Regions from separate parts of the Companilactobacillus sp. y65-5 genome, predicted to be linked through region 1. Evidence: predicted binding sites of a transcription regulator. Region 1 holds the regulator's gene; the other holds the start of a gene.

Region 1 (3,433 bases):
ATGTTGTTTCAACCGCTTAAACTTAAGAATGGCGTAGTTTTGAAGAATCGTTTTGTTAAACCAGCTATGAGCGAAGTACTGGGAGATAAAAATTGTCGGCCTACAGATGAAATTGTCAATTTGTATCGTAATTGGGCAAAAGGTGGAGCGGGATTACTGATTACTGGAAATGTAATGATCGATTCCACCGCACTTGGAGAAAAAGGAAATGTCGTGATTGAAGATGAACGAGGTTTAGAAATGTTATCGCGCTGGGCCGATGCCGGGAAAATTAATAGTACTCAAACATGGATTCAATTAAATCATCCAGGTAGACAGTCTCCAAAACATGTCAGCTCGCAACCAGTAGGTCCCAGTGCAGTCGCATTGGAAGGTCCAAATGCTTTTGCATTTAATAAACCAAGGTCATTGACCGTATCTGAAATAAACGCAATCGTTCAACGCTTTGCTAATTCAGCAGCGATCGTTAAAAAAGCCGGATTCGGTGGTGTTGAGATCCATGCAGCCCATGGGTACTTGTTGAGCCAGTTCTTATCTCCAATTTCAAACATTCGAACCGACCAATATGGTGGTTCATTGGAAAATCGTATGCGTATAATCGTAGAAGTCTATCAAGCGATTCGGGAGAAAGTCGGGCAAATATTTCCAATTGCATTGAAAATTAATTCATCTGATTTTAAAGCAGGAGGATTTAGTGAGGGTGACTCGATCGAGGTGATTCACAAAATGGCTGATTTAGGTGTTGACTTAATCGAAATTTCTGGTGGCAATTACGAAAATACGATGGTTCAAGGTAGCAATAAACAAGGCGCATTTTTCATTGATTATGCTGCAAAGGCAAAAGAAGGCATCGATACGCCTATCATCGTAACCGGTGGCTTTCGAAGTATCGATGGTATGGAACGGGCACTTGTTAACCATGAGACCGATATGATCGGATTAGCCAGAGCCATTGCCTTGATTCCAGACCTGCCAAATCAAGCTGAGAATGGAACTTTCAAGTCGATCGACATTGAGATGTTAAGCACTGGTATCATGTCTTTGGATAAAAAAGCTGGTTCCTATATAGGTTTAAGCTATTACGAGATGCAAATGAGGCGGATTGCGTCAGGTAAGTCTGTAAAACGTACCAAAAATGCTTGGATATCACTTTGGTTTGCTTTTAAGACTCAAGGGCTTTCGATGTTATTGCCGCAGAGGGCGTAGAGATAATAAGATCGAGGTCGTCAAATTGTTATTTTTGAGACAAAAAAAGATGATCATGAGATCATCTTAGAATTAAAATATTTGTGAACGATATAATCCAACAACCTTACCAAGGACTTCGACATTGTCAAGGATGATTGGATCCATAGTGTCGTTTTCAGGTTGTAGACGATAATGTCCATTTTCACTGTAAAATCTCTTGCAAGTTGCTTCAATATCTTCATTCATTGCAATGACGATTTCACCATTATTAGCAGTATTTTGTTCGTGAACAATCACTTGGTCACCATCAAAGATACCGGCATTTATCATACTTTCACCGTGAATATCTAGCATGAATAATTCGCCAGAGTTACGATTCAAGTCAGGTGGGATTGGGAAGTAACCTTCAGGGTTACGCTCAGCAGTAATTGGTTGACCAGCTGCAACAGCACCCAAAATTGGAATTTGCTTTGATTTAACACCGATAGAGTTTAATCCAGCAACTGTTAATTCAATTGCTCTAGGCTTAGTAGGATCGCGTTGTAAATAACCTTTTTTTTCAAGACGAGATAAATGTCCATGAACGGTTGATGTAGATGATAGGTCAACTGCTTCACAGATTTCTCTGACTGTTGGTGGATATCCATGGTCGTCTAAATAATCATGGATGCACTGTAAAATTTGGGATTGTTTAGAGCCCTCAACTTTTGACATTAGAACACCTCATTGTTAGTATCTTATTTAGATTGTATCAGAATGATGATATAAATTCAAACAAGTGTTCGGTATAATTAGGAGATTGGTAAGAATGAAAGAACAAGAAGAACTTATTGCTAAAATTAACAAACTAGCAAAGAAATCCAAAGAAGAAGGATTGACTCACGAAGAGGAAGAACAACAAGCTGTACTTCGTAAAGAATATTTAGAAAATTTTCGTGCCAGCTTTAGATCACAAATTGAATTGATGCGTGTTTATGATAAAGAGGGAAAGGAAGTTACTCCAAACAAAGTTAAAGAAATTCAACGCAAAAAGGGATTACGTGACGATTAGTCTTTTAATTGCATTAATTTTTTTGTATCATTATAAGATGTATGGAAAGGGTGAAAATTAGATATGGGAATAACAATCGCAGTTGGAGTTTTGGCTTTGTTAGTTGGATTGATTATCGGTTTCTTTGCCGCAAGATGGTATATGAAGAAATACTTCGAAGATAATCCACCAATTAGCCCTGATATGATTAAACAAATGATGGCGCAAATGGGACAAAAGCCTTCACAAAAGAAGTTAAATCAATTGATGAGCTCAATGAAAGCACAACAAAAGAAAGAAAACAGCAAAAAATAAAGTTATCACTTTTAATTTTGAAATAGATAGAGCAAAACTACTCATTAGTTTTGCTCTATCTATTTTTTTGTATTCAATACAAAATGTATAATATATGCCGAACTTTTGGATTGATATTATTTAAAATTTTATTTTTCAAAACGAATTCACGAATATTTATTAAATTAATAGATAATAATGTACGTCTTTAGCTTGAAAAAAGAAAAAATAGCTGATAAACTTTGATTACTACTTGGAAAGGGTAAATAAACAATGAATGATGTTGCAGTAATTATGGGTTCTATTTCAGATATGAGTACAATGAAAAAAACTATTGAGACATTGGAACAATTGGAAGTCAGCTATGAAGTAAAAGTTATTTCCGCTCATAGAATGCCTCAAGAGATGCTCGATTTTGCGACTGGGGCTGCTAAGAATCATTTTAAGGTTATTATCGCAGGAGCTGGTGGAGCAGCCCATTTACCGGGTATGGTTGCCTCATCGACCATTCTTCCAGTAATCGGCGTACCAGTTAAATCTAAGGCGTTGAAAGGCATGGATTCCCTCTTATCAATAGTGCAAATGCCGAGTGGTGTACCTGTTGCTACGGTGGCAATTGGTGATGCGGGTGCTACCAACGCAGCCATTTTAGCTACGAAGATCTGTGCATTACAAAATGAACAATATGCTAGTAACTTGTTAGCTTATCAAAAACAAATGCACGATAAATCAGTAGAAAGTGGGAAGAATCTTGAATAATCAATCTCTTTCAGGCTCAACGATAGGAATTATCGGTGGTGGTCAATTAGGACAGATGATGGCATTTTCTGCTAAAGAGATGGGATACAAGGTAATTATTCTTGATCCACAAGAAAATTGTTCTGCCGCTCAAGTTTCAGATGATCAAATCGTAGCACGGTA
Region 2 (3,433 bases), on a different contig from region 1:
ACATTCTTTTCGATCCAATCACGTCTAGGCTTAACTTTATCACCCATCAGTGTTGTGACACGGCGTTCAGCTAAGGCCGCATCGTCAATATTGACACGAATTAAGATTCTAGTTTCAGGGTTCATGGTTGTATTCCACAACTGGTCAGCGTTCATTTCGCCTAGTCCCTTAAACCTTTGTAATTCGTATCCTTTGCCCATTTCCTTGATAGAATTCTTTAATTCTTCAGGAGTCCAGCAATATTTCATTTTAGTCTTCTCGCCCTTACCCTTTTGTAGCTTGTACAAAGGTGGTAAAGCAATATAAACATGTCCAGCATCAACTAGTGGTCTCATGTAGCGATAGAAGAATGTCAGCAACAAAATTTGAATATGAGAGCCATCATCATCGGCATCGGTCATAATAATGACCTTGTCATAATTACTGTCTTCCAACTTAAAGTCAGCACCGACACCTGCTCCGATAGTATAAATCATCGTATTGATCTCTTCATTTTTGTATATCTCTTCAAGCTTTGCCTTTTGAGTATTCAAGACCTTTCCACGCAATGGTAGGATTGCTTGAAACTTACGATCTCTACCTTGTTTGGCTGAACCACCAGCTGAATCACCTTCGACCAAGAATAATTCATTCTTAGAGGCATTCTTTGATTGAGCCGGAGTTAATTTACCAGATAACAGACCATCGGTCTTTTTGTTTTTCTTACCATTTCGACTAGTTTCACGTGCTTTTCTAGCAGCCTCACGTGCCTCACGCGCCTTCAGAGACTTCTTTACGAGAGTTTGGGCCTGTTCCCCATTCTCCATCAAATAAAAGCTCATCTGTTCGTAAACTAATTGATCAACGGCTGATCTAGCTTGTGGAGTTCCTAGCTTGCCTTTTGTCTGACCCTCAAATTGCAAAATTTCTTCCGGAATACGGACTGAAATTATTGCAGATAGTCCTTCACGAACATCGCTACCTTCGAGGTTCTTACTGTTTTCCTTGAGCAATCCAACTTTTCTGGCATAATCATTAAAAGCCTTAGTAAGACCAGACTTCATACCAGATTCGTGAGTCCCACCATCAGCTGTTCTAACATTATTTACAAATGAGATAATGTTCTCTGAATAGCCATCGTTATATTGTCCGGAAAACTCTATCTCCATATCGGAATTCGTTCCCTCGATATAGAATATTCCACCAACCGTATCTTTATCTTCGTTCAAATACTTAACGAATGATTGGATTCCATCCTCGTAATGGAAAACATCATTTTTTTCTTCTTCACCACGTTTATCAGTGATGGTGAATTTAACCCCTTTGAGCAGAAAAGCCGATTCGCGTAATCTTTCGGCTAAAGTATCATAACTGTATTTGGTTGTTTGAAAAATACTTGCATCTGGCTTGAAGCTAATGGCAGTTCCATTGTCTTCCTTAGTTGTTCCTGTTTTTTTGAGCGTCCCAACTGGATGACCACCATTTTCGAATCTTTCTTCGTATACTTTGTGGTCACGTACAACACGTACAGTCATCCATTCAGACAAGGCGTTAACTACTGAGGAACCAACCCCATGTAGTCCACCGGATGTCTTATAACTGTTCTCAGAGAATTTACCACCAGCGTGCAATACCGTTAGGATAACCTCTATCGTAGGTTTACCACTCGAGTGCATTCCCGTTGGCATCCCACGACCATGGTCAATAACTGTTATACTACCATCATGGTTGATAGTTACGTTTATTTCTTTTCCAAATCCTGATAGAGCTTCGTCAACTGCATTATCAACAATCTCATAAACCAAATGATGTAATCCACGTGAATCGGTTGAACCGATGTACATACCTGGTCTTTTTCGGACGGCCTCTAAGCCTTCCAAAATCTGAATTGACGAATCATCATAAGATGATTTTGGCATTTATATCATTCCTTTTTTATTAATTACTAGCTCGACATTTTACTATTATATCACTATATCTTAACATCCCAGAAAAAGTTTGGAACATATGTTCGATTTTTAAACTTTTACTTTTTAGTGGTTTTAGTAGATAATGTCTAAGTTGGTATTTGTTATTCGAAATAAAAATACCTTAGAGTTACAATATACCAAAAAATAAAACTTAGAGAGTGATTTTTATATGAAACTTCTCATTTGTGCAATTTTAGCTTACTTAATCGGCTCTTTTCCAACCGCATACATAGTTGGAAAGATATTTTTCCATAAAAATATTTTTGAATACGGTAGCGGAAACGTCGGAACTACTAATGCCTATCGTGTATTCGGACCATATGCTGGAACAGGCGTACTGATCGTCGACATTTTAAAAGGGACTCTAGGAGCTTTGATGCCTGTCTTTTTTGGACTAGATCATCATTGGGTATTGTTCATTGGCGTATTTGCGGTCATCGGACATGTCTTTTCAATTTTCCTTAAATTCCGTGGTGGTAAAGCTGTTGCGACGAGTGCCGGTATCTTATTAGCATACAATCCACTACTGTTCGTAATTTGTTTTATCGTATTGGCAACCATCGTCTATGTAACTAGTATGGTCAGTGTCGCCAGTTTAACTACCGTACTGTTCTTCACGATTGCGTCACTATTCCTACATGATTGGATTTTAACCGCAGTGGCGGCAACAGTCACGGTAATCATCTATATTCGGCACATCCCTAATATAAAACGTTTATTGAAAGGTACAGAAAATTTAGTACCTATTGGATTGAGATATAAACGACAACAAAAAAACGATCATTAATTTTGCGATAATCCCTCCATAGCCGTCAGATGAAATACAATAATTCATTTGACGACTATGGAGGGATTTTTGTATGCCTAGGTTCTCGGCCCTTGAGAAGCTCAAGCTAATTGGGCTCCTTGGAGGGATTATCAACAGTCAGGCCTCCAAGAGCCACTTATGCAAGACAGCACGGAATCAATGAAAGTACGCTTAAATGGTGAGCAAAAGATTCGGGTGAGTGGCGTTTTAGATCTTTATGGTCGTCGTCTCTTAGCGCATAAACTCAGTGTCACCGAAACCTCAGTTGCGGAGATAGAGGTATTTCACGTGCATCTGATAGCGTTGAGAACGCCCACCCACTTATCCACACGGATCGTGAGTCAGCCTACACATCAGGTGCCTTCAACAATTTTATTAGTCGTTACGATGCGACACGCAGTATGTCTCGATCAGGGACGCCTTACGATAATTCGCCAATGGAGCGCTGCTGGTGGAATGAATTTAAACTACACTGGATGGATCGCTATCCGCCAGCTAAGGCCTACGAAGATCTGATAAAGCTAGTTGAAGAAGGAATCGAATACTTCAACCATCATAATTGTTCAGAACAAAGAAACGGCCTCACTCCAGATGAATACTAGAATGAAGCCGCTTAGAAACGAATAAAATTTTATATTAGTTCACCTGTCAACTTGACAGGGCCTAGTGCAAATTT

Evidence for each region. The regulator LexA, encoded in region 1, represses DNA repair genes until DNA is damaged. The targets are predictions, from matches to a motif close to CNAACANNTGTTNG.
Region 2: the regulator LexA is predicted to act here: its motif matches at 1,980-1,993, upstream of parE (DNA topoisomerase IV subunit B).

Annotation. Positions count from the first base shown of each region.
Region 1 is NZ_BAAJOA010000004.1:212,902-216,334, forward strand. Features, by position in the region: gene AC27FM_RS09110 (NADH:flavin oxidoreductase/NADH oxidase family protein) at 1-1,206, shown strand, start outside; gene lexA (transcriptional repressor LexA) at 1,279-1,902, opposite strand; gene AC27FM_RS09120 (DUF896 domain-containing protein) at 1,997-2,239, shown strand; gene AC27FM_RS09125 (YneF family protein) at 2,303-2,533, shown strand; gene purE (5-(carboxyamino)imidazole ribonucleotide mutase) at 2,786-3,271, shown strand; gene purK (5-(carboxyamino)imidazole ribonucleotide synthase) at 3,264-3,433, shown strand, end outside.
Region 2 is NZ_BAAJOA010000001.1:273,849-277,281, forward strand. Features, by position in the region: gene parE (DNA topoisomerase IV subunit B) at 1-1,898, opposite strand, end outside; gene plsY (glycerol-3-phosphate 1-O-acyltransferase PlsY) at 2,119-2,736, shown strand; gene AC27FM_RS01435 (hypothetical protein) at 3,159-3,359, shown strand.